4 regions of the Polaromonas sp. CG_23.6 genome follow, and region 1 is predicted to be linked to each of the others. Evidence: predicted binding sites of a transcription regulator. Region 1 holds the regulator's gene; each other region holds the start of a gene.
The links. Region 1 encodes sigma-54, which starts transcription at its own class of promoters, with help from an activator protein. Its sites were predicted from a motif close to TGGCANGNAANCTGCTTT; they were not measured.

Region 2: H4V98_RS16665 (transglutaminase family protein) is a predicted target of sigma-54. The motif match lies at 3,383-3,400, and genes of this name have one in related genera.
Region 3: H4V98_RS02005 (TorF family putative porin) is a predicted target of sigma-54. The motif match lies at 1,107-1,124, and genes of this name have one in related genera.
Region 4: glnA (type I glutamate--ammonia ligase) is a predicted target of sigma-54. The motif match lies at 5,560-5,577, and genes of this name have one in related genera.

Annotation. Positions count from the first base shown of each region.
Region 1 covers NZ_JARXUY010000001.1:907,460-914,814, forward strand. The annotation lists gene H4V98_RS04310 (THUMP domain-containing protein) at 1-947, opposite strand, end outside; gene H4V98_RS04315 (RNA polymerase factor sigma-54) at 1,424-2,974, opposite strand; gene lptB (LPS export ABC transporter ATP-binding protein) at 3,156-3,953, opposite strand; gene lptA (lipopolysaccharide transport periplasmic protein LptA) at 3,958-4,596, opposite strand; gene H4V98_RS04330 (thiol:disulfide interchange protein DsbA/DsbL) at 4,757-5,431, opposite strand; gene H4V98_RS04335 (SPOR domain-containing protein) at 5,513-6,220, opposite strand; gene argS (arginine--tRNA ligase) at 6,295-7,355, opposite strand, start outside.
Region 2 covers NZ_JARXUY010000001.1:3,510,204-3,517,558, forward strand. The annotation lists gene H4V98_RS16640 (copper oxidase) at 1-209, shown strand, start outside; gene H4V98_RS16645 (cupredoxin family protein) at 403-918, shown strand; gene H4V98_RS16650 (DUF411 domain-containing protein) at 908-1,408, shown strand; gene H4V98_RS16655 (copper-binding protein) at 1,420-1,782, shown strand; gene H4V98_RS16660 (IS4 family transposase) at 1,951-3,288, shown strand; gene H4V98_RS16665 (transglutaminase family protein) at 3,474-6,791, shown strand; gene H4V98_RS16670 (circularly permuted type 2 ATP-grasp protein) at 6,873-7,355, shown strand, end outside.
Region 3 covers NZ_JARXUY010000001.1:388,670-396,024, reverse strand. The annotation lists gene H4V98_RS02010 (YifB family Mg chelatase-like AAA ATPase) at 1-969, opposite strand, end outside; gene H4V98_RS02005 (TorF family putative porin) at 1,195-1,962, shown strand; gene glnK (P-II family nitrogen regulator) at 2,013-2,351, shown strand; gene amt (ammonium transporter) at 2,386-3,912, shown strand; gene H4V98_RS01990 (SMP-30/gluconolactonase/LRE family protein) at 4,057-4,983, shown strand; gene glcE (glycolate oxidase subunit GlcE) at 5,180-6,331, shown strand; gene H4V98_RS01980 (YoaK family protein) at 6,340-7,104, shown strand; gene glcF (glycolate oxidase subunit GlcF) at 7,113-7,355, shown strand, end outside.
Region 4 covers NZ_JARXUY010000001.1:2,063,988-2,071,342, reverse strand. The annotation lists gene H4V98_RS09820 (LysR family transcriptional regulator) at 1-371, shown strand, start outside; gene ntrC (nitrogen regulation protein NR(I)) at 542-2,086, opposite strand; gene glnL (nitrogen regulation protein NR(II)) at 2,142-3,212, opposite strand; gene H4V98_RS09805 (hypothetical protein) at 3,277-3,789, opposite strand; gene glnA (type I glutamate--ammonia ligase) at 4,091-5,506, opposite strand; gene H4V98_RS09795 (molybdopterin-binding protein) at 5,737-6,708, opposite strand; gene H4V98_RS09790 (EI24 domain-containing protein) at 6,705-7,355, opposite strand, start outside.

The sequences.
Region 1 (7,355 bases):
TCGATGCGCTCGCCATACGGCGGGTTCACCAGCATCACACCGCTGGGTGCGGGGGGCATGCGCTGCAGCGCGTCGCCACCGCGAAACTGCACCGCATTGGCCACGCCGGCGCGCTCGGCATTGCGCTCGGCAAAGTCAACCATGCGGAAAGATACGTCGCTGCCGAACACCGGCGCGGTGGGTTCGGTGATCGCCGCTTCGGCCTGGTCGAGCAGGCCTTCCCAAACGTGGCCCTGAAAGGGCAGGTATTTCTGGAAGGCAAAGCGGCGGTTGATGCCCGGCGCGATGTTGCAGGCGATTTGCGCTGCCTCGATGGCGATGGTGCCCGAGCCGCAGCACGGGTCGTACAGCGGCACGCCTTGCCTGCACTGGGCGTCCCAGCCGCTGGCGGCAATCATCGCGGCGGCCAGCGTTTCCTTCAGCGGCGCATCGCCCTTGTCCTCGCGCCAGCCGCGCTTGAACAGTGGCTCGCCCGAAGTATCGATGTAGATCGTCACTGTTTCGGTGGTCAGGTGGACATACACGCGCACGTCGGGCCAGCGCGTGTCAACGCTCGGGCGCACGTCATTGAACTTGTGCCGGAAGCGGTCGGCAATCGCGTCCTTGATCTTCAGCGCGGCAAAGTTCAGGCTTTGCAGCGGGCTGTGCTGGGCGGTGATCTCGACCTTGAAGGTCTGCGCGGGCGTGAACCAGACTTCCCAGGCGACGCTGGCCGCAGCGTTATACAGGTCCTGCTCGCTGCGGTACTGGCCATGCTGCAGCTCGATCAGCACGCGCTGGGCCAGCCGGCTGTGCAGGTTGAGCTGCAGCGCTTCGCGCCAGGAAGCCTGAAGCTGCACGCCGGCGCGCCAGGCCTTGCCTTCGATGCCGGTGATGCGCTGGACTTCGGCGGCCAGCAGGTTCTCGACACCAGCGGCGCAGGGAAGGAAAAGTTGGAGTTGGTTCATAAGTTAGGTCACTTTGCCGGGCGCAACGTGCGGCGCCGCAGCGGGGTTGGATGAGAGCCCCTGGCTACATCAGGGCGAACGGATAGAAAGTATTTGAACAGGGAGTCCGGGAACTGGCTTCAACAGACCGCAGGCGCAGCGAACGACCGTGAGGGCCACATCCCCCACCAGCAGGGGCCGCGGGACTGGCTTCGCCAGACCGCAGGCGCAGCGGCCCCCTCGGGGGGCAGGGAGTTACGCGAAGCGAACGACCGTGGGGGCCACATCCCCCACCAGCAGGGGCTGCGGAACTGGCTTCGCCAGACCGCAGGCGCAGCGGCTTCCTCGGGGGGCAGGGAGTTACGCGAAGCGAACGACCGTGGGGGCCACATCCCCCACCAGCAGGGGCCGCGGGACTGGCTTCGCCAGACCGCAGGCGCAGCGGCCCCCTCGGGGGGCAGGGAGTTACGCGAAGCGAACGACCGTGGGGGCGACATCTACAGGGTTTTGCGCAAATTTGTTGGCGCAATGCGCAGCGCTTCTCGGTACTTGGCCACCGTGCGGCGGGCGCATTCAATGCCTTGTTCCTTGAGCATTTCTGAAATCTGGCTGTCGCTGAGCGGCTTTTTCGGGCTTTCGATTGCTATGAACTGCTTGATGAGCGCGCGTACCGCTGTGCTGGACGCATTGCCGCCGCTTTCGGTGCCCAGCCCGGAGCCAAAGAAATACTTCAGCTCGAAAGTGCCAAACGGCGTGCCCATGTACTTGGCGGTGGTGACGCGCGAAATGGTCGATTCGTGCAGGCCCAGCTCGTCGGCGATTTCGCGCAGCACCAAGGGCCGCATGGCGAGTTCGCCGTGGATGAAGAAGTTTTTCTGCCGCTCGACGATGGCGTTGCTGACGCGCAGGATGGTGTCGAACCGCTGCTGGATGTTCTTGATGAACCAGCGCGCTTCCTGCAGCCGCTGCTGCAGCGCGGGGCCGCCGCCCTTGCCGCCATGCTGGCGCAAGGCACTGGCGTAGATGTCATGGACCCGAAGCCGGGGCATGACGTCGCTGTTCAGCGTGACCTTGAAGCCCCGGCCGGCCTTGACGACCAGCACGTCGGGAACGATCAGGTTGCGTTCGACATTGGCAAAGCGCCGGCCCGGCTTGGGGTCAAGCCGGGCGATCAGGCCAATCGCACCCTTGATGACCTCTTCCGGGCACTTGCACAGCAGCGACAGGCGTTTCACATCGCGCTTGGCCAGCAGTTCCATGGGCTGCTGGCAGATCGCCAGGGCGGCGCGCGACTCGATGCTGTTCTTGCTTTCGAGCAGTTGCAGCCGCAGGCATTCGGCCAGGGTGCGCGCGCCGACGCCGGCGGGCTCCATGTGCTGGAGCAGCTGCAGGGCGATGGCGAACTGCTGCGCCAGTTCTTCGGCCTGCTCCGGGTGGTCGCTGGCCAGTCCGGCCGCCAGCGACGCCAGACTGTCTTCCAGGTAGCCATCGTCATTGAGCGACTCGATCAGGAAGTGCAGGGCGGCGCGGTCGAGTTCGGACAAGCGCAGGCCGAGCGCCTGCCGGTGCAGATGGTCTTGCAGCGACTCGTGCGCGCCGGTCAGGTCGGACGCTTCGGCGTCGCTGTCCTCCAGGTTGTTCTTGCGCGCCGGCGCGTCGCCGCCCCATTCGCTGTCGTCAGGCGAGGACTCAACCGAGCCATCGCCGTCCCAGCTTTCCTCCAGCGCCGCCTCGGTGCCGGCCTCTGCCGTGGTTTCAGACTCTTTTGAGGTGCTGGCGCTTGCTGTGTCTGTGTTGATAGCTATTGAATCCGTAGCGGACTCAAATTCACGGCTGTCCTGGCTGACCGGGGTGTCGATGTGCTCCAAGCCAAATTCCTCGCGCGGCGCACTGTCGTCCGCCAGTTCGAGAAAAGGATTTTCATCGAGCATCTGCTCGACTTCCTGGCTCAGCTCCAGCGTCGAGAGTTGCAACAGCCTGATGGACTGTTGCAGTTGCGGCGTGAGCGCCAGATGTTGTGAAACGCGAAGGGACAGCCCTTGTTTCATAAAGCCCCCACGCTCCCCGCTTCGCGTGGTTCGCTGCCCCCTGAGGGGGCTGGCATGGCTTCGGCATGGCCTTCCCGCCCGTGCCAGTACCGGCCGCAGGACCGGCTTTTCCGGACTGCAGGCGGGGCGGCCCCCCGGGGGGGCAGCGCAGTACACGAAGTGACAAGCGTGGGGGCCATACTCACATTTTGAAGTGTTCGCCGAGGTAGACCCTGCGCACTTCGGTGTTGCTCACGATCTCGGCCGGCGTGCCGTTGGCCAGCACATGGCCGTCGCTGATGATGTAGGCATGGTCGCAAATGCCCAGTGTCTCGCGCACGTTGTGGTCGGTGATCAGCACGCCGATGCCGCGCGACTTGAGAAAACCGATGATGCGCTGGATCTCGATCACGGCAATCGGGTCGATGCCGGCAAACGGCTCGTCCAGCAGGATGAAGCGCGGCTGGGTGGCCAAGGCGCGGGCAATCTCGACGCGGCGTCGCTCGCCGCCGGACAGCGACAAGGCCGGCGAGTCGCGCAGATGGCTCACGCGCAGGTCCTTGAGCAGCGCATCGAGCCGCGACTCGAGCTCGGTGCGGCTCAGCGGCTTGCCAGCGGCATCGCGCTGCAGCTCCAGAACGGCGCGCACATTTTCCTGCACGCTGAGCTTGCGGAAAATCGACGCTTCCTGCGGCAGATAGCTCAGGCCCAGGCGCGCACGCAGGTGGATCGGCATGTGCTCGACCGGCTGGCCGTCGATGGAAATCTGGCCGGCGTCGGCGCGCACCAAGCCGACGATCATGTAAAACGACGTGGTCTTGCCTGCGCCATTCGGGCCCAGCAGGCCGACAACCTCGCCTTTTTTCACCGACAGCGACACGTCCTGCACCACCAGCCGGCTGCCGTAGGATTTTCGCAGTCCCTGCGCCACCAGGCTGCTGGGCGTGTCAAGGCGCACGGCGCCGTCTCGCGCAGGCGCCGTTTGTATCGTTGCACTCATGGGTTCAGGGCGCTTTCGGGGCTTTGATGGTGCCCAGCCTGGTGCTGGGGCGTAAAACGGGCGCTGGTCCGCTGGGCGGCGGGGCGGTGGTGGCAGGCACTGTGCCGCGCGGCGACAGCATGGCGCGGACGCGTCCACCGGGATTGGCAGCGCTGGCGTTTTTCGCACCGGCATCGACAGTGAATACGTCGGTGTTGTTGTCGTACACGATCAGCGCACCGGAAGTTTCGTCGCTCAGCGTTGCCCCCTTGAAGCGGCGGACCACGGCGCGCCCGATGAACTTGACCAGATCGGCACGGCTGTCGTATTCGATGCGCTCGCCTTCGCCTTCGATGTATTCATCGACGCCGTCGCGCTTCTTGCGGTAATACGCCAGCTTGCCCGGCGCTGCCGTGGCCACAGCCAGCTGGTAGCCTTCCGGATCCTGGCTGACATCGACCTGTGCGCCCCGGATGATGGTCGTTCCCTTGGTGATGATGACATTGCCGGTGAAGACGCTGGTCTGCTTGAGGTCGTCATAGCGCAGGGCATCGGCCTCGGCATTCATCGGTTTGTCGCGGTCGGCCTTTTCGGCTGCAACAGGCAGCGCCACGCCTGTGGCAAGAAAAGCCATCAGGAGGAAAGAAAAAAAGGAGCGTTTCATAAGGCACGAATCTTGCAGCTGCGGGTTTTGCCATTGTAGCCATGCAAGGGCTGGCAAAACCTTGCAGCGCCTACTGGAGCGCAGCAAGGCGCAAGAAAACGGCTGGAGCCGTTGCCCCTGGCCGTGTGCGAAGCCCCAAAAGGCCCGGCGGCGCGGTGCTTCAGGGCTTGGCGGCGGCAGCTGGTGCCTGGCGCGACTGGGCGATCAGGGCGTCGGCAACCTGCAGCGAGCGCTCCAGCGTCTTGGCCTGCGTGCCAGAGGTGAAATAACGGCCATTGATGCCCAGGGCGGGAACGCCGTCCAGCGCATAGGCGTCCTGCAGCTGGGTGGCTTTGCGTGCCTTGGTGGTGACGGAGAACGAGTTGTACAGCTCCATGAACTTCGCCTTGGGAATGCCCTGCTTGTCCACCCAGGCGCTGATCTGGTCGGCCGTGTTGAGCGGCTGCCTGTCGACGTGGATCGCCATAAACACCTTTTTATGCAGCTCATCGACCTTGCCCAGACTTTCCAGCACGTAGTACAGGCGTTGCTGTGGCTCGAAATCAGGCCGGAAGGCGATGGGCACGCGGCGCACCGCCACATCCTTGGCCTGTTTTTTGCTCCAGGCGTCGAACATCGGCTCGAAGCCGTTGCAATGCGGACAGTTGTACCAGAAGAATTCGACCACCTCGACTTTTCCGGCGGGCGCTTCCGTAGGGGCCGGCTTGTCCAGTGTGAGGTAGTCAGAACCGCTTTGAAAGGCCTTGGCCTGGGCTTGTGCCAGCGAGGGCAGGGCGGAAATACCGGTAGCCGCAGCCAGCGAGACAGCTGAAATTGAAAACGCGCGACGTTGCATTGATTTTTTCTCCTGATGTCAATATCGACAAGTGTTGGATGCAGCACGGCCGAAAAGTTCAGCCGCTGCCGGATTTAGGACTTAACGCTGTACCCGGACCAGTGCCGTTTCGATCGAACTGTTGTCCAGCCGGTCCTTGACGCGGTCGGCATCGTCTTTTTTGTCGAACGGTCCGACACGCACCCGGTACACGGTGCGACCGGCCTGTTCGCGCTCGGTGACTTTTGCCTGCATGCCGAGCAGCAGCAGCCGGGCGCGCTGCTGTTCGGCGTCTTCCGGGGTGCGGTAGGCGCCAGCCTGAATGAAATAGTTGAAAGGATCGGAAGTCGCCGAACTGAAGGCCGGGGCGTCGGAACGCGACTTTGCCAGATCACCCAGCGGGTCGGCGGACGCGGGTCGGGATGGTTTGGCAACCGCTGTCGGGGCAGACGCCGCTGTCGTGGGTGCCGTCGCGGTTCTCGGCGGTTTCGCGCTGCGGTCGGGTTTTTTGGGGTCTTCCGGTGTCAGCACTGGGGCCGGCAAGTTGCCGGCGGTGGAGGGTTCGGCTGGCGGGCTTAATTCGCCCGAGGCCGACGGCGCCGGATTCTTCCCGGCCAGTGGCGCGTTGGGGTTCCAGTCCTTGTTCTTGCGGGCTTCCGCGGCGTCGCTGTCCGGCGTGTACATCGGGCTCTTGTTCAGGAAGGGCACCGGCACCTTGGTGACGTACACCGCCACTGTGAGCGCGATGCCCAGGCCGACCAACGCGCCGATCACCAGACCCAGCAGGGTTCCACCACGTTGCTTTTTCATACCGTATTCCCGCGACTTGACCGTAACTTGCATATGAGCTGGATGCCTTTTAAAGAGTGAAGTTTTCAAGTCGATTACATCTTGCGCGGGGCACTGACGCCCAGCACTGCGAGGCCATTGTGCAACACCTGCGCGGTGGCCGCTACCAGTGCCAAGCGTGCCAGCCTGACGGCTTCGTCGTCGACCAGAATCCGTTCGGCGTCGTAGTAGCTGTGGTAGCAGGCGGCCAGTTCGCGCAGATAGAACGCCACGTCGTGCGGCGCAAAGCCGTCGGCGGCATGGCTGAGCATGTCGGGGTATTTGGCCAGCAGCAGCATCAGCGCCTGGGCCTGCGGGCTGGTCAGGGGCGACAAATCGACCTGTGCCAGGCTGGCCTCGTCGCCGCCCCAGGCGGTCAGCACCGAGCAGATGCGCGCATGCGCGTACTGCACGTAGTACACCGGGTTTTCGTTGTTCTTGGCCAGGGCCAGGTCGATGTCGAAGATGTATTCGGTGTCAGGCTTGCGGCTGAGCAAAAAGAAGCGCACCGCGTCGGCACTGGTCCACTCGATCAGGTCGCGCAATGTGACGTAGCTGCCGGCGCGCTTGGAGATCTTGACCTCTTCGCCGTTGCGCACGACGCGCACCATGGTGTGCAGCACGTAGTCGGGGTAGCCCTGCGGAATGCCGGCGTTGGCCGCCTGCAGGCCGGCACGCACCCGGGCGATGGTGCCGTGGTGGTCCATGCCCTGGATGTTGACTGCTTTGCTGTAGCCGCGCTCCCATTTGGCCAGGTGGTAGGCCACGTCGGGCACGAAGTAGGTGAACGTGCCGTCGGTCTTTTTCATGACCCGGTCCTTGTCGTCGCCGTAGTCGGTGGACTTGAGCCAGAGCGCGCCATCTTGCTCGTAGGTCTTGCCGGCGTCCTTCAGGCGTGCCACGGTGGACTCGACGCGCCCTTCGGTGTAAAGGCTCGATTCGAGGTAATAGTTGTTGAACCTGACCGAAAAAGCCTTCAGGTCCAGGTCTTGCTCATGGCGCAAATAAGCCACGGCGAACTGGCGAATCGCGTCGATGTCGTCGACGTCGCCCGAGGCAGTGAATTCGCGATCGTCGGCGCTGACAGTCTTGCCAGCCATGAAATCTTGCGCGATGT
Region 2 (7,355 bases), 2.6 Mb from region 1:
CCGGCGACTACAAAGACCCGGGCTGGTACAAGCATCCGGCCGGCAGTGTGGCGTATGAATGGACCGGCGCACTGCCGAATCCGGCGCGCTTTGCCGCCGAGGGCGGCCAGACCATGAAAGCGCAGAACATGCCGATGAAAGAAGTTGAAGTTCAGGTTCGCAAGCCCGTGATGCGCGGTATGGGCGGTATGGGCGGTATGAATCATTGACGATCAGCATTCCATCCATCGAAGAAGGCATCTTGTGCAAAACCGAATTACTATCAAAATAGTAGCTGTCAGCACAATATACACCTGCGCTACAGCCTTTTTTTAACAAATTTTCAGGCCTGTCGTCTGCTTGCAAACTGGCGCTGGCCCGACCACTACATTTTTTTCCATTCCCACGCTTGAAAGGTATTTCATGAAATCACGCAACCTACTGATCGCCATCCCCGGCATCTTTTTGGCCATGACGGCAATGGCCGCAGGCAACCACGCCGGGGGCCACGGCAGCGTCGAGGAGATCGGCAAACCCGGCGTTGCCGCCAACGTGACACGCACCGTCAACGTCGACATGACCGACGACATGCGCTTTCACACCTCAAAAATCGCCGTCAAGCAGGGTGAAACCATCCGCTTTGTTGCCAAGAATTCCGGCCAGGTCAAGCACGAAATGGTGCTGGGAACCCAAAAGGAACTCAAGGAACACTATGAGGTGATGAAGAAAAACCCCGAAATGGAGCATGCCGACGAAAACATGGTGACGGTCGCGCCCGGCAAGAGCGGCGAAATCATCTGGCATTTCACCAAGGCTGGCAAGGTGGACTTTGCCTGCCTGCAGCCTGGCCACTTTGACGCCGGCATGAAGGGGGTGGTCAATGTGGCAGGCGCCAACGTGAAAGCCAAAGGTCAGAGCCATGGCGAGCATGCACATTAATTCCGTTTCTCGTCGCTTCGCATTGAAGCTGCCGTTGGCACTGCTGGGCCCTGCCGTCGTCGTGCAGCCTTTGGGTGCGCTGGCAGCCAGCAGCGCCAGCCCCATCAGCGTCTGGAAAACGCCAAGCTGTGGCTGCTGCCATGAATGGGTGGCGCATCTGCGCAAGAGCGGCTTTGAAATGACAACCCATGACGTCGAAGACACGGCGCCCTTTCGTCAACAATTTGGCTTGGATGCCAAATTTGCTTCTTGCCACACTGCGCGTCTGGGCAACTATGTGGTGGAGGGCCATGTTCCGGCGAAAGAACTGCGCCGCTTGCTGCGCGAGCAACCCAAGGCGCTTGGCCTGGCCGTGCCCGGCATGCCGATGGGCTCACCGGGTATGGAAATGGGCAACACCCGGGATGCCTACGACGTGCTGCTGGTGTTGAACGATGGCAGTTCGCGCATTTACCAATCCTACCCTTCCCGATCTTCTGTTAAATCCTGAAAGAAAACACCATGAACTCAAAATCCCTCAAATCTGTGCTGATCCTGACCGCCGTCCTGGCCAGCGCTTCAGCGGCCTATGCAAGCTCGCATGGCAGCGCACCCATGATCAAGGACGATGCGAAAAAAGAAATGCCCATGGCCGCTTCAGCCGAGATGGCTGAAGGCGAAATCCGAAAAGTGGACATGGACAACAAGAAAATCACCCTCAAGCACGGTGAGATCAAGAACCTGGACATGCCTGGAATGACCATGGTGTTTCAGGTCAAGGACGCGGCCCTGCTGGAAAAAGCGAAGGTCGGCGACAAGGTTCGCTTCAAGGCTGAAAAATCCGGTGGTGCGCTCGTGGTGACGGACATGCAGCCCGCCAAATAGCCATTCATCGCTTCATCTATCCAATCCAGGCCATGATGGGTCGGCCTTCAGCAGCCTGATGGGTCCCTCGACCAATGGCCAGGGGCAAGGACGGGCTATGCGCTTTAACCCATTTCGTTATACACAACTCCGGCAAAATTCTCCTCAAGAAAGATTTGAAGGAAAACGATGGGCTGGGCAGGCACTGAATTTGAGACGATAGACTTGGGCGATGAGCGGCGCAACAAGCGGGCCATCCGGCTGGTGGAGCGCTTGAGCGCCCAGCCCATGGCGAGCGTGCCGCAAGCCTGCGGGGACTGGGCCGACACCATGGCGGCGTACCGGTTCTTCGGCAACGAGGAAGTCGATTGGCGTGCGATTTTGGGCGCGCACACGGACTGCGCCAAGACGCGCATGGCCGGGCACGAGGTGGTGCTGTGCATTCAGGACACGACCGAGCTGGACTTCAACGGGCAGGAGGCCAGCGGCCTGGGGCCGCTGAGCTATGAAGCGCAGCGCGGCATGTACGCGCATCCGACCTACGCCGTGTCGACTTCGCGCGAACCGCTGGGCGTGCTCGACGCGTGGATGTGGGCACGCGAACCCAAAAACAAGGACGGCAGCCGCCCCGGCATCAAGGAGAGTGTGCGCTGGGTGGAAGGTTACGAGCGGCTGGCCGAAATGGCCGCCGAGTTGTCCGGCACCCGGTTGGTGTACCTGGCTGACCGCGAGGCCGACATCATGGAGTTGATGCGGCGCGCGTGCGCGCTGGGCACGCCTGTGGACTGGCTGCTGCGCTCCCAACACAACCGCACCATGTCCAGCGGCGACAAACTCTGGATCTCTGTGTTACAAAGCGAGCCTCTGGGCGAAATACGCTTTGTAATGGCCTCGCGCAAGGGCCAGCGCGCCCGTGAAGTGGTCCAGCAGGTGTGGGCGCAAATGCTCGAACTGCCCGATGGCAAAGGCCACTTTGTGCAGGCCAGTTGCATCGTGGCCAAGGAAATGCAGCCTGCCGCAGGCGACAAGCCTGTCGAGTGGCGGCTGCTGACCAATCTACCGGTGCAGAGCCTGGAGCAGGCCGCGCGCATGATTGACTGGTACCGGGCCCGCTGGGAAATCGAGATGTTCTTTCATGTCCTGAAGAACGGCTGCCGCATCGAGGCGCTGCAACTGGGAAGCATCGAGAAGATTGAGCGCGCGCTGGTGCTGTACATGGTGGTGGCCTGGCGTATCGCCCGGCTGATGCGGCTGGGGCGAAGTTGCCCGGACCTGGATGCCCAGTTGATGTTCGAGCCCGATGAGTGGAAAGCAGCCTACATCCTGAACAAGCAGAAGCTGCCAAGCAAGCCGCCCACGCTCAACGAGGTGGTGCGCTTGGTTGCCAGACTCGGTGGCTTTCTAGCGCGCACGGGTGATGGTGAGCCGGGCGTGAAAACCATCTGGTTGGGCATGCAGCGCATTCTGGACTTTGCCGCCGGCATCAGGTTCTCACGCGAGCTTCAGGCTCAGGGGACTTGTGTATAACGAAATGGCTTTAACCCTGGCCCGTTAGTCAATGCGGGTGCATTCGATAATCAGCGTCAAACCTTCGGCTATCACTGCTATAACCTGTAAATCCGGGCATGAATTGTGCGTCCGGTACAGTTTTTCAGTTTTCCGTCATGCGGCCCCGTCCGCGTTTTCGCTTATTCATCGAAAGGCACCCTCTCATGGCCATCCGTGTTGCGCTGCACCACAAAACCAGCTACCACTACGATCGCCTGGTCGCACTGTCACCACATGAGGTGCGCCTGCGGCCAGCGCCCCATGCGCGCACCCCGATTCTTTCGTATTCGTTGACCGTCACGCCGGAAGACCACTTCATCAACTGGCAGCAAGACCCGTACGGCAATTACATCGGCCGCTACGTGTTCCCTGAAAAATCAGACAAGCTCGAATTCACGGTCGATTTGGTGGCGGACATGACCGTCATCAATCCGTTTGATTTTTTCGTCGAAAAATATGCTGAATTTTTCCCGTTCAGTTATCCGGTTCAACTGGCCGCCGAACTCAGCCCCTACCTGAAGATCGACAAGCCCGGTGAGTTGCTGGTGGCCTGGGTGGCGGCGGCGCGGCGCGACCTGCTGAAGAAAAACCTGGCGACCAACGACTTCCTGGTGGCGGTGAACCAACGCCTGCAGGGCGACATTGCCTACTTGCTGCGGATGGAGCCGGGCGTTCAGACCCCTGAAGAAACGCTGCAAAAACGCTCGGGCTCCTGCCGCGACAGCGGGTGGCTGCTGGTGCAGATCATGCGCGAGATGGGTTTGGCTGCACGGTTCGTGTCGGGTTACCTGATCCAGCTGCGCGCCGACCAGGCCTCGCTGGATGGCCCGAGCGGAACCGAAGTCGATTTCACCGACCTGCATGCGTGGACCGAGGTGTATGTTCCCGGCGCCGGCTGGATCGGGCTGGACCCGACATCGGGCATGCTGGCCAGCGAAGGCCATATTCCGCTGGCCTGCACGGCCATGCCGTCATCGGCAGCGCCGGTGACCGGCTTTACCGACAAGGCCGAGGTGACGTTCTTCCATGAAATGACGATCACGCGCATTCATGAAGACCCGCGCGTCACCAAGCCGTACACCGAAGAAGATTGGCAAAAAATCAACCAGCTCGGCCAGCAGGTTGATGCCGACCTGAAGCGCCAGGATGTGCGCCTGACGCAGGGCGGTGAGCCGACTTTTGTGTCCATTGACGACATGGACGGCGCCGAATGGAACACCTTGGCGCATGGCGACAAGAAGCGTGAACTGGCCGGCCAGCTCATGCATCGCCTGAAAAATCACTTTGCGCCTGGCGGCATGCTGCATTACGGCCAGGGAAAATGGTACCCGGGCGAGCCACTGCCGCGCTGGGCCCTGAACATTTACTGGCGCATTGACGGCCAGCCGATGTGGCTTGATCCGACGCTGTTTTCGGACGAGGCCCGAGCCGACGGCTATGGCAGCGAAGAGGCCGAGCTTTTCAGCACCGAGTTGGTCAAGGCGCTGGGTTTGCCGGCCCACAGCCAGATTCCCGCTTATGAAGATGTGTTGCAGCAAGCGCGGCTGGAGCAAGGCCTGCCGGTCAACCTGGACCCACTGCAGGCTGACCTGAAAGCGCCCGAGCAGCGGCGACGCCTGGCGCGCCTGCTGGAAGACGGACTGGGCCAGGTCGTGGGCTATGTGCTGCCGCTCAAACCCAGGGACCTGGACCCAAGCATTGCACTGGGAACCGCCTGGCGCACGTCACCCTGGCCGCTCAAGCGCGAGCATCTTTACCTGACCGAGGGCGACTCGCCCCTGGGGCTGCGCCTGCCGCTGAATGCACTGCCCTGGGTGCAGCCCGACGAAAAAGAGCCTGAATTCGACGTCGATCCTTTTGCACCGCAGACACCACTCGATGCCGGCCGAAAGGAAAAACGGGGAACGGCCAAGGTGAAGAAGCCTGTGCTTGCCGACGAGCAGCCAGAGCCACGCGAAGTCATCCACACCGCGCTGTGCGTGCAGGTGCGGGGTGGCCGGCTGCATGTCTTCATGCCGCCGGTCAAACGCATCGAGGACTACCTGGCGCTGGTCACGTCGGTCGAGAACACGGCGGCCAAGCTCAAGCTCAAGCTGTGGATCGAAGGCTATCCGCCGCCGCGCGACCCGCGCATCAAGCTGCTCAGCGTCACGCCCGATCCGGGTGTTATCGAGGTAAACATCCACCCGGCGGCCAGTTGGAACGAGCTGGTCTACAACATGACCACGCTGTACGAAGAGGCCCGGCTGACGCGCCTGGGCACTGAAAAGTTCATGGTCGATGGCCGCCACACCGGCACCGGCGGCGGCAACCACGCCACGTTAGGGGGCGCGACCGCCGAAGACAGCCCGATGTTGCGCCGGCCCGACCTGCTGAAAAGCCTGATCACCTACTGGCAGAACCATCCGGCGCTGTCGTACCTGTTCTCGGGCACCTTCATCGGGCCGACCAGCCAGGCGCCGCGCGTTGATGAAGCACGCGACGACAATCTGTATGAACTGGCAATTGCCTTCCAGCAGATGGACAAGGTGCTGCCCACGATGCAGCCGGGCGACAAACCCTGGATGGTGGACCGGCTGCTGCGCAACCTGCTGGTCGACCTGACCGGCAATACCCATCGCTCGGAATTTTCCATCGACAAGCTGTACTCCCCTGACGGCCCGACCGGCCGGCTTGGACTGGTCGAATTCCGCGCTTTTGAAATGCCGCCGCATGAGCGAATGAGTCTGTTGCAGATGCTGCTGCTGCGCGCGCTGGTAGCGCGTTTCTGGCGCCAGCCCTACCAGGCCAAACTGGTTCACTGGGGCACTGCGCTGCATGACCGCTGGATGCTGCCGCATTTCGTGGCGCAGGACATCCGCGACGTCGTCAAGGATTTGCGTGCCTCGGGCTACGCCTTCGAAGAGCATTGGTTCGACCCGTTCATCGAATTCCGGTTTCCCCGCTTTGGTACCGTGGTGTATGAGGGCGTGGAGATGGAGCTGCGCCAGGCCATCGAGCCGTGGAATGTGCTGGGCGAGGAAATGACCGGCGGCGGCACGGCGCGCTATGTTGATTCGTCAGTCGAGCGCATGCAATTGCGGGTACGCGGACTGACCGACGGGCGCCATGTGATCGCCTGCAACGGGCGCATGCTGCCGCTGCATCCGACCGGCGTTCCAGGTGAGTATGTGGCGGGCGTGCGTTTTCGCGCCTGGAGCCCGTGGTCCGCCCTGCACCCGACCATCGGTGTGCAGGCGCCGCTGACCTTTGACCTGGTGGACACCTGGAGCGGCCGCGCCATTGGCGGCTGCACCTACCACGTCGTGCATCCGGGCGGACGCAGCGAGGAGCATTCGCCGATCAATGCCAATGCGGCCGAGGCACGCCGGTTTGCGCGCTTTTGGTCGCATGGTCATACACCTGGACCCATGAACGTGTATAAAGAAGAGTTGAACCCAGGCTTTCCCATGACGCTCGACTTGCGGTGGCAGCCTTATTGACTGTGTCCTTGCACGGTCACCCAACGCGGATGTCTCGCTTCTGGGCCATCCGCGTTTTTGCAAGAGAAATAACCCGATCCGATGTTGAATCAACTGCTTGCCGGTTATCCGGCTGCGCCAGATAGTTTTGATGAAATGCTGGAGGGCTCTGGCCAGCCACGCGCACACTGGCGCACCTTTCTGGACAGCATGGCACATGAAGCGCCTGATGTCATGCGCAAGCGCACCGAGTCGGTACAGCGACAGGTGCGTGAAAATGGGGTCACTTATAACGTCTATACCGACGACAAAGGTGTGCAACGCCCCTGGGACCTGAATGTCCTGCCGATGATCCTGCCGCATGGCGAGTGGGCAGGCATCGAAGCCGCGGTGATCCAGCGCGCCACGCTGATGAACCGGCTGCTGATCGATGTCTATGGCGAGCAAAAAATGCTGGCAGAAAGGCTGTTGCCGCCAGCGCTGATTCATGGACATGCGGGCTTCCTGCGGCCATGCCATGGCATGCAGCACAAGGACGGCGTCGCCCTGCACTTTTATGCCATCGACCTGGCTCGGGCGCCCAAC
Region 3 (7,355 bases), 520 kb from region 1:
GGCACGGGGAAACTCCGGAAGTTCGTCAAGGAACAGCACGCCCCGGTGCGCCAGCGAGATTTCACCCGGGCGCGGTGGCGAGCCGCCGCCCACCAGCGCCACCGCGCTGGCCGTGTGGTGCGGCGCGCAGGTCGGCCGCACGGCCCAGTGGTCCAGCGTGAAGCGCCCGCCCAGCGAGGCGACAGCGGCGGTTTCCAGCGCTTCGTCGGTGGTCATGGCGGGCAGCAGGCCGGCAAAGCGCTGCGCCAGCATGGACTTACCCGAACCCGGCGCGCCCACCATCAAGATGCTGTGTCCGCCGGCCGCCGCGATTTCCAGTGCCCGGCGGGCGGCGGCCTGTCCCTTGACATCGGCCAGGTCGGGATAGGCGGGCTGCCGCGAAGGCGCGCTTGAAGCTGCGCGCGTCCAGCCGTCGCTTGCTTCGGGAACGGCATCGCCCGGCAAGAACTGCCTGACCACGTCAAGCAGATGCTGCGCGCGGTAGACCTCGGCCTGCGGCACCAGCGCGGCTTCCTGCGCGCTGCCTTCTGGCAGCACCAGCCGGGGCAGGGGTTGCGGCGCGCCGTGCGGCGGCCGGGCAATCGCCAGACTCATGGCCAGGGAGCCGCGTACCGGCCGCAGATCACCGCCCAGCGACAGCTCACCGGCAAACTCATAGCCCGCCAGCTTGCGCGCATCGATCTGGCCGCTGGCAGCCAATATGCCGAGTGCAATCGGCAAATCGAACCGGCCCGAGTCCTTGGGCAGGTCGGCGGGCGCCAGGTTCACCGTGATGCGCTTGTTGCCCGGAAACTCCAGCCCGGCATTCTGGATGGCCGAGCGCACCCGCTCGCGCGCCTCCTTGACCTCGGTATCGGCCAGTCCGACCAGTGTGAAACTCGGCAGGCCGTTGGCCAGGTGCACTTCAACGCACACCGGACGCGCTTCAAGTCCCAACAAGGCACGGCTGTGCACTAAAGACAGGCTCATTCGGTTGCTTTCTTATTTATGCATCAAAGTTGTGCGCATTGGACGCATCAAAACGGTGCGTAACATCTTGTAATCCTCTAGCGTAACCGGTAGCGGTTGCAATCGGCCAAGTGCTTGCAGGCGAGGAAAAAAGTAGCTGGCACGGTCCCTGCTAAAGCAATTCATCCATTTTTTAAAAATCCCGGAGTTGTCATGAATCCAATCACTGTTCCCCTGGCTTGTTGCATGTCTTTGATGCTGTCCGGCGCCGCCTTTGCCCAAAGCGCCGCACCTACCGAGCCTGCTGCATCGCCGTTGTCATTCAACCTCGCGCTGGCCAGCAACTACAAATTCCGGGGACAGGACCAGGATCAGTCGAAGACCAAGGCTTTCAAGCCTGCCCTGCAAGGCGGTGTGGATTACGCATTTGACAGCGGTTTTTACCTTGGCAACTGGAACTCGACGGTGAACTGGACCAAGTACCTGCCGTCAAACCCGAGCAACCACATTGAAATCGATATTTACGGCGGTTATAAATTCAATGCCGGGCCGCTGGCCATGGATGTCGGCGCCCTGACCTATCTCTACCCCGGCGCCAGCGGCGCCAACACGACCGAGGTTTACCTGGGGGCCGGTTACGGACCGGTCAGTGCCAAGTATTCGCATACGGTTTCCAAGGGCTATTTCGGCATTGGCAAGGAATTCCTGATCGGCGATGGACGCGGGACCGGCTATTTCAACCTGGCCTATGCCCAGGAACTCCTGCCCAAAGTCACCCTGAAGGCTTCCCTGGGCTTTACCAACTTCAAGAGCGGCGTGAATTCGGCCAGCCTGCCTGACTACATGGACTACAGCGTGGGCGCCAGCTATGACCTGGGCAATGGCCTGGCCTTGTCGGGCGCGCTGGTGGGCGCGGACAAGAAGTCGAGCTATGTCTATCCTGCCGTGGTGGACACCAGCGGCCGCTCCATCAATAAAAACACGCTGGTCGTGATGCTTACAAAAACCTTGTAGAGCGGCGGGATCTGTTGCCGCCCCGTTATTCATCCTGGAGGAAAACTGAAATGAAACTTGTCACTGCCATCATCAAACCGTTCAAATTGGACGAGGTGCGCGAAGCCCTCTCAGGCATGGGTGTGCAAGGCATCACCGTGACCGAAGTCAAGGGCTTTGGCCGTCAGAAGGGCCATACCGAGCTGTACCGGGGCGCCGAGTATGTTGTCGATTTCCTGCCCAAGGTGAAGATCGAGGCAGCCGTGTCCGAGGATCTGGTGGAACGCGTGATCGAAGCCATAGAGACCTCGGCGCGCACCGGCAAGATCGGCGATGGCAAGGTTTTCGTGTACGACCTTGAGCAGGTCGTGCGCATCCGTACCGGCGAAACCGGCAATGACGCACTCTAACGTCTCCCTCCTGAAATAAAAGAGAACCATTGCCATGAAAAAATTGATTGCTTCCCTGCTACTCGGACTGAGCTTGCTCGGCACCGGCGCTTTCGCTCTGGCGCAAACCCCGGCAGAAACGCCTGCCGCTGCTGCCTCCTCCTCCGTATCCGCGGCTCCCGCCACAACCACTGCCATGGCTGCACCAGCGGCTGCCGCAGTGGCTCCTGCCGCCGCAGCAGCCCCGGTGCCCAACAAGGGCGACACCGCCTGGATGATGGTCTCGACCATTCTGGTGATCCTGATGGTCGTGCCCGGCCTGGCGCTGTTTTATGGCGGCCTGGTGCGCAGCAAGAACATGCTGTCGGTGCTGATGCAGGTCATGGTGACGTTCTCCCTGATCGTCGTGCTGTGGTTCATCTACGGCTACAGCCTGGCGTTCACCGAGGGCAATGCCTTCATCGGCGGCTTTGACCGGTTGTTCATGAAAGGCATCTGGGACAACGTCGCCGGCACTTTTGCCAATGGCGCGACCTTCAGCAAGGGTGTGGTAATTCCTGAAATCGTGTTCGCCGCCTTCCAGGCCACCTTTGCCGGCATCACCTGCTGCCTGATCGTCGGTGCCTTTGCCGAGCGCATCAAGTTCTCCGCCGTGCTGCTGTTCATGGTCATCTGGTTCACCTTCAGCTACGCGCCGATGGCCCACATGGTCTGGTTCTGGATGGGCCCTGACGCCTACACCAGCCCGGATGTGGTGGACGCCATGACCAGCAAGGCCGGCTATATCTGGCAGTCGGGCGCGCTGGACTTTGCCGGCGGCACCGTGGTGCACATCAATGCGGCCGTGGCCGGTCTGGTCGGCGCCTTCATGGTGGGCAAACGAATTGGCTACGGCAAGGAAGCCATGGCACCGCACAGCCTGACATTGACCATGGTCGGTGCTTCGCTGCTGTGGGTGGGCTGGTTCGGTTTCAACGCCGGCTCGGCGCTGGAAGCCAATGGCTTTGCCGCCCTGGCCTTCATCAACACCCTGGGCGCCACCGCTGCTGCGGTGCTGGCCTGGTGCCTCGGTGAAGCGCTGATGCGCGGCAAGGCGTCGATGCTGGGCGCTGCCTCCGGTGCCGTGGCCGGCCTCGTGGCCATCACCCCTGCCGCCGGCAACGTCGGCATCGGCGGTGGTCTGGTGATTGGTTTTATCGCCGGTTTTGCCTGCCTCTGGGGCGTGCATGGGCTGAAAAAGCTGTTGGGCGCTGACGACTCGCTTGACGTGTTCGGCGTGCATGGCGTCGGCGGCATCGTCGGCGCGCTGCTGACCGGCGTGTTCAATTCGCCCGCCCTGGGCGGCCCCGGCTTTGTCGCCGACTGGGTGACGGCTACCGGCATCACTGCCGCCGACTACTCGATCGTCTCGCAAGTGTGGATCCAGGCCAAGGCCGTGCTGATCACGGTGGTGTGGTCGGGTGTCGTGTCTTTCATCGCCTACAAGGTCGTTGACCTGACCATCGGCCTGCGCGTCAACGAAGAAGACGAGCGCGAAGGGCTGGACATCACCTCGCACGGCGAAACTGCCTACAACCGTTAAAGATTGCTTGGGTTGAGAAGCTGACAGAAGTCTCCTTGAGAAGTTTGGCCCGCTGGCATCTCGCCAGCGGGCTTTTTTTTGCCGCTAAAGTCGCAGTTCGTGGCGAACCCCTTCGCTGTACCACACGCGTCCAAGGAGAGCAACATGCCCTGGCAAATCGCCATTTCACAGCCCAGCGAACTGGGCGAATCGCCGTTCTGGCACCCCGACGAGCAGCGTCTGTACTGGGTGGACATTCCCGCCCGGCAGGTCTGCCGGTCAACAGGCTCGGACGGCAGCGTCGAGCGCTGGACGCTGCCGTCCGAGCCCGGCTGCATCGCGCCGGCCCGCAGCAATGGCCAGAGCGCGGGCCTGGTCATCGCCCTGCGCGACGGCATCTACCGCGCCCGGCAGTGGGGGGGTGATCTGGTGCTGCTCGCGCCTGCGCAGCACGACCCGGCCACCACGCGCTTCAATGACGGCAAGGCCGATCCGCTGGGCCGCTTCTGGGCCGGCACGATTTACGAACCGCGCGATGCGGCCCGGGCGCAGCTTTTCTGCCTGGACGCCCGGGGTGGCCGCACGCCTTTCCTCGATGTCAAGGCGGCCGATGCCACCACGGCCAACGGCCTGGCCTGGTCGCCCGACGCGGCCACGTTGTACTGGGCCGACACGCCGAGCCATGCGGTTCGCGCCTGGGACTGGGATGGCGCCAGCAACACCCTCAGCCGCGAGCGCGTGTTCCGTGCATGGCCCGGCAAACCCGAAGGCTGGCAGCCGGGCAGTCCGGGTTATGGCGGCCGCCCCGACGGCGCGGCGGTCGATGCCGAAGGCAACTATTACGTCGCCATGTATGAAGGCGGGCGGCTGCTCAAGCTATCGCCCGCCGGCGAGCTGCTGGCCGAGTTCGGCGTGCCTGCGCAATGCCCGACCATGCCCTGCTTTGGCGGCGCCGACCGCAAGACGCTTTACCTCGCGACCGCACGGCACAACCGCCCGGCCGGCGAACTGCAGCAGTGGCCCGCTTCGGGCTGCGTGCTGTCGATGCCGGTCGAGGTGCCGGGGCTGCCGGTGAATTTCTTCATGGATTGACGGCCAATCCTTTGTTTATTGATAAAAACAGGCATTTGCGCACGCCAGTAAAGAATATGCAGCTATTTTATTGATAGCGTTCATTGAGATGATGTGACTCTCGCAGGCGACAGCCGCCAGCCTGCGAAAAAACCGCACACGCCGCATTCAAAAAAATCAAACCTCCTGAACGTCATGCACGCGTACCATTCCAGCCATGAATGCAGACACCGACATGACGACTTTGATGGCCACGCGCATTCGCGACGCGGCAAAGGCAGGCACGCCCTTGCGCATCCGTGGCGGCGGCAGCAAGGACTTTTACGGCCAAACGCTCAGCGGCGACGTGCTCGACATGGCCGATTATTCGGGCGTTATCAGCTATGAGCCGAGCGAGCTGGTCGTCACTGTGCGCGGGGGCACCCCGCTGGCCGAACTGGAGGCGCTGCTGGCCGAACAAGGCCAGTGCCTGCCGTTCGAGCCGCCGCACTTCGGCCCGCATGCCACGGTCGGCGGCATGGTCGCCAGCGGCCTGAGCGGCCCGGCCCGTGCCAGCAGCGGCGCGGTGCGCGACTACCTGCTGGGCGTGGTGCTGCTCAACGGCAAAGGCGAATGCCTGACCTTCGGCGGCCAGGTCATGAAAAACGTCGCCGGCTACGACGTCTCGCGCCTGATGGCCGGCACGCTGGGCACGCTGGGCGTGCTGCTGGAGTTGTCGCTCAAGGTGCTGCCGGTGGTTCCCGGCGAAGCCACGCTGATGTGCAGCGGCTTGAGCCAGCAAAAGGCGCTGAACCTGCTCAACCGCTGGGGAGGCCAGCCGCTGCCGCTCAACGCCAGCTGCTGGGTGCACGATGCAAGCGCTGCACCGGCACAGGACTTCTTGTTTGTTCGCCTGCGCGGTGCCCTGGCCGCCGTCGAGGCCGCGTGCCCGCGCATGGTGGCCGATGTGCAGGCGGCCGGTGGCCAGGCGGTGCCCATGGACAACGCGCAAGCCAGCGCCGACTGGATGGCCTGCCGCGAGCAAACCCTGCCGTTTTTCGCGCAGCCGCCTTCGCCTGATGCCTGCCTGTGGCGTCTGAGCGTGCCGCAGACCGCGCCGGCGATGGATTTGCCCTATGCCTCCCTGGTTGAATGGCACGGCGGCCTGCGCTGGCTCTGGGCGCCGGCGTCTGCGGCTGCGCAGCTGCGCCAGCTGGCCGCGCAGGCGGGCGGCCATGCCACCTTGTTCAGGCGCGCTGCCCTGATGCCGGAAAACGTGCCGGTGTTCACGCCGCTGTCTCCGGTGCAGTCGCGCATCCAGCGCGAACTCAAAAAGCAGTTTGACCCGGCCGGCATCTTCAATCCGGGCCGCATGCCGATGGACGGCTGAAGCAGCGCATGCGCCGTTTTCGCCACCTGACCAGCCAGCACCGGACGGCGTCCACCAACCGCCTGCTGGGCGGCATCCTGGCGTTCAATGCCGGTGCCATCAATGCCGGCGGCTTCCTGGTGGTGGCGATGTACACCTCGCACATGACCGGCTTTGCCTCGCTGCTGGCCGACAACCTGGTGCTGGGCAACATGCGCCTGGTGCTGAGCGCCATTGGGGCCTTGCTGGCCTTCACCTGCGGTGCGGCATTCACCGCCATTCAGGTGAACTGGGCGCGCCAGCATTCGTTGCGCAGCGAATATGCGCTGCCCCTGCTGGTCGAAGCCTTGCTGCTGCTGCTGTTTGGCCTGATGGGCGCCACGCTGAACCGCCAGACGCCGTTTGCCGTCCCGTTCACCGTGCTGGTGCTGTCCTTCACCATGGGGCTGCAAAACGCGCTGGTCAGCAAGATTTCGTCGTCGCAAATCCGCACCACCCACATGACCGGCATCGTGACCGACATCGGCATCGAGCTGGGCAAACTGTTTTACTGGAACCGCACGGCCAGCCCGTTCGAATCGCGCGTGCGCGCCAACCGCATCAAGCTGCGGCTGCTCGGCACGCTGCTGGCGGCCTTTATCGGCGGCGGCATCGTCGGCGCAGCGGGCTTCAAGCATGTCGGTTTCACCTGGGTCATTCCGCTGGCCCTGCTGCTGCTGGGGATGAGCCTGCCGCCGCTGTATTCCGACCTCGTGCGCATCATCCGGCGCAAAACCGCCCGTCAAAGTACCTGAAGAACACCATGCAGACACAACTCGCCCCCGAATTCCAGAACACACCCGACGGCCTGCAGGCCGAAGCCATCCTGCGCAAATGCGTGCACTGCGGTTTTTGCACTGCCACCTGTCCGACCTACCAGCTGCTCGGCGACGAGCTGGACGGTCCGCGCGGCCGCATCTATTTGATCAAGCAGGTGCTTGAAGGCGAAGTGCCAACGCGCAAGACCCAGTTGCACCTGGACCGCTGCCTGACCTGCCGCAACTGT
Region 4 (7,355 bases), 1.2 Mb from region 1:
CCCGAAAGATGAACGAAAAGACAGTGCAGTATGTCTTGAAGACTCACCCTTTGCTTCGCTTTGACCGCACGGAGCTGACCGGGCAGATCGTTGAGCGTACGTTGCGAAAGCTGCGCATCAAGCCCAACGAATTCCTGGAACTCAATTCCATAGAAACCATAGTGGAGCTCATCCGTTCGGACCTGGGTGTGTCGATTCTTCCGCTTCTCAACGGCAGCCGCTGGCTGGCGGACCCCAAGCTCCAGGTCATCGAAATTGCACAGGCCTCTGAGCAGAGGCACATTGTTCTGGTGCAATCCGCCACCAACCAGAATGCAGCGCTGACCGATGTGCTGGCGCAAGAATTTCTTTCAGCCCTCAAAAGGGCTTGAACAAAAGCAATTGATCCAATCGCTTGCGCGCCATTGGCCAGCAGGCAGGAACATTGGAGCGGGAACGGAAAAAAGACCGGCTCCGTGGCATCCACTCGATGTTGGAAAATTTAGCTTGCTATTGAAAATATAGCTGCTATCGCTTGCCCGTCCTGCGCAAACACCCTTATTCACTCAAGATTCAATTCCTGTATCTTGCGCGTGATGGTATTGCGGCCAATGCCCAGCTTGTGCGCCGCCTCGATGCGTCGGCCGTTCGTGTTGGCCAGCGCGGTCATGATCAAACGGGATTCAAAGCGGCGCGTCAGCACATCCCAGACATCGCTGCGCCCTGACACCAGCAAGGCCAGCGCTTCGGCTTGCAGTCCGGTTTCCCATGCCGATGGCAGTGCGCAGTTCTCGGATCCGGTTGCGCTTGCCGCCTGCGCGGGAAGCGCTGGTGAGTCGTACGGATACACGGTGGCAGCGGGCCTGTCGGCATCTCTGGTCGATTCCTCCAGGGGCAAGTCAATTCTTTCAGATGGCCGCGCACCGGACTTCCACGCCAGCGTCGAGCTAAGGACTTCGGGGGGCAAGTCCTTTGGCTCGACCACCTGGGCCGGTGCCATGACAGTCAGCCAGTGGCAGATGTTTTCCAATTGCCGCACATTGCCTGGAAAACCAAACAGGCTCAGCTGCTGCAATGCCGCCTCCGAAATGCGCTTGGGTTCGACGCCGAGTTGCTTGGCGCTTTGCTGAAGGAAGTGGCGCGTCAGCATGAACACATCTTCCCGCCGCTCGCGCAACGCGGGCAGACGCAGGCGAATCACGTTCAGGCGGTGAAACAGGTCTTCGCGAAAACCTCCGTCCTTCACGCGCTGCTCGAGGTCCTGGTGCGTTGCGGCGATCACGCGCACATTGGTCTTGACGGCGTTGTGCCCGCCGACGCGGTAGAAATTTCCATCGCTGAGGACGCGCAACAGCCGGGTCTGCAGGTCAAACGGCATATCGCCGATTTCATCGAGGAACAGCGTTCCCCCGTCAGCCTGTTCGAAACGGCCACGGCGCAGCGTCTGCGCGCCGGTGAAGGCGCCACGCTCATGGCCGAACAACTCGCTTTCCAGCAAATCCTTGGGGATGGCGGCGGTGTTGATGGCGATGAACGGTCCGTTGGCGCGTGGCGAATGCTTGTGCAGTGCGCGTGCCACCAGTTCCTTGCCCGACCCGGATTCGCCTGTGATCATGACTGTGACCATGCTCTGGCTGAGCCGGCCGATGGCGCGGAACACGTCCTGCATGGCTGGCGCCTGTCCCAGCATTTCAGGCGCGGCGGCCATGCGCTCTTCGGCCACTTCCTCGCGCTGGCTTTCCTCGACAGCGCGGCGGATCAGCTCCACGGCCTTGTGCAGGTCGAACGGCTTGGGCAGGTATTCGAACGCCCCGCCCTGGAAGGCAGACACAGCGCTGTCCAGGTCGGAAAAGGCCGTCATGATGATGACCGGCAGGCCGGGCAGTTTGGCCTTGACTTTTTCCAGAAGGTCCAGGCCCGAGCCGCCGGGCATTCGGATGTCGCTGACCAGTATTTGCGGTCCATCGCTTTCGGTGGCAACGTCAAGGGCGGCCAGGACTTCGCGTGGATTGGTGAAGCTGCGCGTGGGCAGGCCTTCGCGCAGCAGCGCTTTTTCCAGAACAAACCGGATGGACTGGTCATCGTCAACAATCCAGATCGGTTTCATGCTTGGGGGTCCCTTTGCTTGGAGCGTGGTTATCTTTGATGAAAGACAGCAGACTTCAGGGCAGTGGTATCAGCAGCTTGAAGTCTGTGTGGCCAGGCCGGCTTTCGCACTCAATCAAGCCGTGGTGTTGCTGGACAAAGGTTTGCGCCAGTGTCAGCCCCAGCCCCGAACCGCCTTCACGCCCTGAAACCAGGGGATAGAAAATACGGTCTTTGATGGAGTCCGGAACACCCGGCCCATTGTCAATCACATGCAATTCCAGTGCCAGTCGATAGCGTTTCTTGCCAAAAGTTATTTGCCGCGCCACCCGCGTCCTGAAAGTGATGGTGGCGTTGCCTGCCGTGATGTGCTGCGCCAGTTCCTGGGCCGCATTGTGGGCAATGTTCAGCACGGCTTGAATCAGCTGCTCGCGGTCTCCGCGAAATTCGGGAATCGACGTGTCGTAGTCGCGCACCACCCGCAGGCCCTTGGGAAACTCGACCAGAATGAGCGAACGCACGCGCTCGCAAACCTCGTGGATGTTCACGTCGCCCACCAGGTGCGGCCGGCGGTGCGGGGCCAGCAGGCGGTCCACCAGTGACTGCAGACGATCGGCTTCGTGAATGATCACCTGCGTGTATTCGGTCAGGTCCTTGCCGATTTCCATTTGCAACAGTTGCGCCGCGCCGCGAATGCCGCCCAGCGGGTTCTTGATCTCGTGCGCCAGGTTGCGGATCAACTCCTTGTTGGCCTGCGCCTGGTCAATCAGGCGTTCTTCGCGGTCCTGCTTGGCCTGCTGCTCCAGCGGCAGCATTTCCACGATGGCTTCTCCGGGTGTGTCGGTCTGGGCCACCACGACATGCACCGGCATGGGCTCGTGGTTCAGGCGGCGCAGCCAGGCGTCATAGCGCAGGGCGGCAAATTCATTGCTGCCGGCGCCTTCCAGCGCATGCTTGAGGATGTGTGGCTCGGTGAAGCATTCAGGCAGCTGAGAGCCTTCGATAGTGCGGCGCGAGGTGCCCAGGGCGTCTTCGAGCGCGGCATTGGCAAACACCACGCAGCCGTTGGTGCGAACCACCGCAACCAAGGTAGCCAGCAGGTCAAAGGCCTGGAAGCGCAGGGTTCCCGAATCCGGGAAGGATGACAAAAAGGTGGGGATGGATGGCTTTTTCAAAAAGCCTTATTTTCATCCATAAGCGGCGCTATCCCGCTTAATTTGACGCTGGCAAGCGGGAAATTTCGCGCTTCAGGCCGGCAATGTCGCTCTGGCTGCGCGCAATGCTGTCTTTCATGTCACTGACACGGTCAAGGTAACGCTGGTAGTTGCGCCCCTCGATGCCTTGCTTGTCGGGCTCGCCATTCTTGTATTCCTTTTCCAGTTCAGCCAGCCGGGCTTCAGATTTCCTGAGCTCCGACTCCAGGATGATGCGTGAATCGCTGTCGCGCGCCCGCTGGTCGGGGCTGCTGTCCGCACGCGAATTGGCCGGCGCAGGGGTGGTGGCCACGCGCGCTGGCGCCTTCGGCACTGGCGTGCCCTGCACCACCGTGACATTGCCGCCGGAAACCACAGTGCAGTTGCGCGATTGCGCATCCTTGACGTTGTTGATGTATTCAGGCGCGCCGGCACCGGCGCCAACGCAGCGGTAAATCTGTTGTGCCCAGGCGTTGGGGCCTGCACCGATTAGCAGCATGGAAAAAATGGACAGGGAACAGAGAATTTTCATGGAAGGATTACAGCGTCTAAAAGCGCTTGCAGTTGGTTGCAGGGTGGATGCAGAAATTGCCTGTGATTCCAATTTCAAATCAATCCGACAGGTTGTTGCTTCGCCTTGCGGTGCATCGGCACTGTCTGCGCCTTAGCGCCTGATCTCGCATTGGCCTGCAAACGCAATGAGTATGCTGCAAAGCGTCAAGAATACAAAATCATGCAAGTGTCAAACCCATGCCGCCATGAAAAAAGGATGGCGCAAACCATCCTTTTTACCGGGCCGCCTGCTTCAGGGATGCAGGTGGGATTGACGCTTTTTACAGCGAGTAGTACATGTCGAATTCGACCGGGGAGACTTCAACGCGGGTGCGGTTGACTTCGCCCATCTTCAATTCGATGTAGGCATCGAGCATGCTGTCGGTGAACACACCGCCCTTGGTCAGGAATGCGCGGTCCTTGTCCAGTTCTTCCAGCGCCTGGTCCAGACTATGGCAGACGGTAGGCACCAGCTTGTCTTCTTCTGGCGGCAGATGGTAGAGGTCCTTGGTGGCGGCTTCGCCCGGGTGGATTTTGTTTTCCACGCCATCCATGCCGGCCATCAGCAGGGCCGCAAAACCCAGGTAAGGGTTCATCAGCGGATCGGGGAAGCGTGCTTCGACGCGGCGGCCCTTGGGATTGGCCACGTAGGGAATGCGGATCGACGCCGAGCGGTTCTTGGCTGAGTAAGCCAGCTTGACCGGAGCCTCGAAGTGCGGCACCAGGCGGCGGTAGCTGTTGGTTCCGGGGTTGGTGATGGCATTCAGGGCTTTGGCATGCTTGATGATGCCGCCGATGTAATGCAGCGCAAAGTCGCTCAGGCCGGCGTAGCCGTCGCCAGCAAACAGGTTTTTGCCGTCTTTCCAGACCGACTGGTGCACATGCATGCCAGAGCCGTTGTCGCCAGCGTAGGGCTTGGGCATGAAGGTGGCGGTCTTGCCGTAGGCATTGGCCACGTTGTGCACCACATACTTTTGCAGGATGGTCCAGTCAGCGCGCTCGACTAGGGTCGAGAAACGCGTGCCAATCTCGTTTTGGCCAGCACCGCCGACTTCATGGTGGAACACCTCGACCGGAATGCCCAACGACTCAAGAATCAGGGACATTTCAGCGCGCATGTCCTGCGTGCTGTCCACGGGAGGCACGGGAAAGTAGCCGCCTTTGACAGTGGGACGGTGCCCGCGGTTGCCACCTTCGAGTTTGGTGCCGGTGTTCCATGGTGCTTCGTATTCTTCGATCTCGTAGAAGCTGTGGTTTGGCTCGGTACTCCAGCGCACGCCGTCGAAGATGAAAAATTCTGGCTCGGGTCCGAAGTAAGCGGTGTCGGCCAGGCCGGTGGACTTCAGATAGGCTTCTGCGCGCTTGGCGATGGAGCGAGGATCACGCTCATAGGCCTTGCCGTCCGTCGGTTCGATCACGTCGCACGTCATGATCAGCGTCGTTTCCTCAAAAAACGGATCAATGTTGGCCGTACTCGGATCGGGGATCAGTTGCATGTCCGAGGCTTCAATACCCTTCCAGCCGGCGATGGACGAACCGTCAAATGCATGGCCGTCGGTGAATTTATTCTCATCAAAATGAGACACGGGCACCGTGGTGTGGTGCTGTTTGCCCCGGGTGTCGGTAAAACGGAAGTCAACGAACTTGACTTCGTTTTCCTTGACCATGTTCATGACGTCAGCGACGGTCTTTGCCATTCAAGAATCTCCTGTGATAGGTAGTGGTTTAAAAATTCGTCTCGGTTTTTTCGAATGCACTTTTTGTGCCAAAGCCGAGAACGCCGGGATTTTTGGCTAAACCCGTTATTGTGCCGACACTATTGTCGCTATGGAATGGTGATTGACTTGTTTTGAAACAGCCGTTTTGAAAAAAAACCAAAAATGCACCGTTTGTGTGCAATTACTGGATCGATTTGACGACATTGTGCTTAACGCACCAATTCAGGGCCAAGTTGCAGGTTGAATTGGTGCAGGCCTGCCAGCAACGCGGGATAAGCACGGTTGACCGCTTCTACAGGACCTTTGACACCAAGTTCAATATGGCGGCCGTATTGCGGATGGTCAACGCTGGGCAGACTGAACACTTTGACGCCGGCATGATCGGCTTCGATCGCGAGCATCAGCGGCGTCAATGTGGCTTCCATCGACCCCATCACGATGACCGATTTTTCAACCGCGCCCGAGGTTTGATGCAGATCGGCAAAGTGGTGGTCCAGCACCCATTCCAGCATGGGCCATGCCATGACGGGAAACCCTGGAAAGAAGTGGATGCCGCCACGCTTGCCCACTGCGTGTGACTCGCTGCCCACCGAGGATGCATTCCGGCAAAGCGGGTCCTTCGGCCCGGGCTGGCTGGCCTGCGCCTCCAATTCCGCGCTGCCTGCTGATGCAGTTGGTCCTGCCGGGGACAAGCCGCCATCCTGGGGCTCAACGAAGCAGCTGAAACCTGGAATCTTGTTATAGGGATTGGGAATGATCTCGGCGCCGAGGGGGAACACGCCCATGTTCAGGCGGTGCAGGTTGTCATGACGATCGGGCTCGTAGGCGGCGCCCTGCTCTTTCGCGGTGTCACGTATGCGTTCTTCGATCAGCTGTTTGGCTTGGGGGTGCAGTGCCAGTTCCACGCCCAGCGCCCGAGCCGCGCACTGGCGGGTGTGGTCGTCCGGCGTAGCGCCGATGCCGCCGGTGCAGAACACCACATCGCCCGTCGCGCGGCTGGTGGCAAAGGCACGCGCCAGCGTTGCGGTGATGCGCTCCGGGTCATCGCCGACGTATTCGGCATAAGCCAGCGACAAACCTCTGGCGGCCAGCAGTTCAATGACTTTGGGCAAATGCTTGTCGCTGCGCTTGCCTGAAAGAATTTCATCGCCAATGATGATGAGTCCGAATTGAGGGGTCATGCGAAAGGGTCCTGGGGTTGGGTCGATGAATCCGGCAAGCCGCCAGCTGATGCGCGTGGCAAGCTGCGTGCATGCGACTCGTCAACTATTAATTCGGTAGCAGCTTGTGCTGACAGCGCCTGTGCTGTAGTAGCATTTCTCTTGCGAAGCTGTTCCAGCGCGGCCAGGCAGTAATGTGCAAACCAGAGCGATGAAAAAGCAAATACCAGGGTGTAAATCCAGATCGCCAGCGGTACCACGATGGGCGCCATGGCGATGAACATGGCACCCGACGCCCAGAGCAGGCTGGGCGCTGCACCAAGGTAGCCGCTGAGCACGCCAATGCCGAGCAGGGGCAGGCGGTTTTCGCGGAACAACTGCTCGCGTTCTTCGAGGCTGGCATGGTCGGCCAGGGCATCGTAGGACATCACGCGATAAGTGAGCCAGCCCCAGATCAGCGGTGGCAGGATCAAAATCAGCGGCGGCACCAGCCACAGCGGGACTGTCGCCACCAGCGCCACGATGGCCAGCAAGGTCGAGCCCAGCGACCAGACGATGCTGGCCAGCATCGAGCCGCCCTTTTTACGCTCGAGCTGCGGAAACCGCCGGCTTGCCACCAGTGCGACCATGCTGGGCGTCATGAAGACCGCCACCAGCAGCAGGGTCAC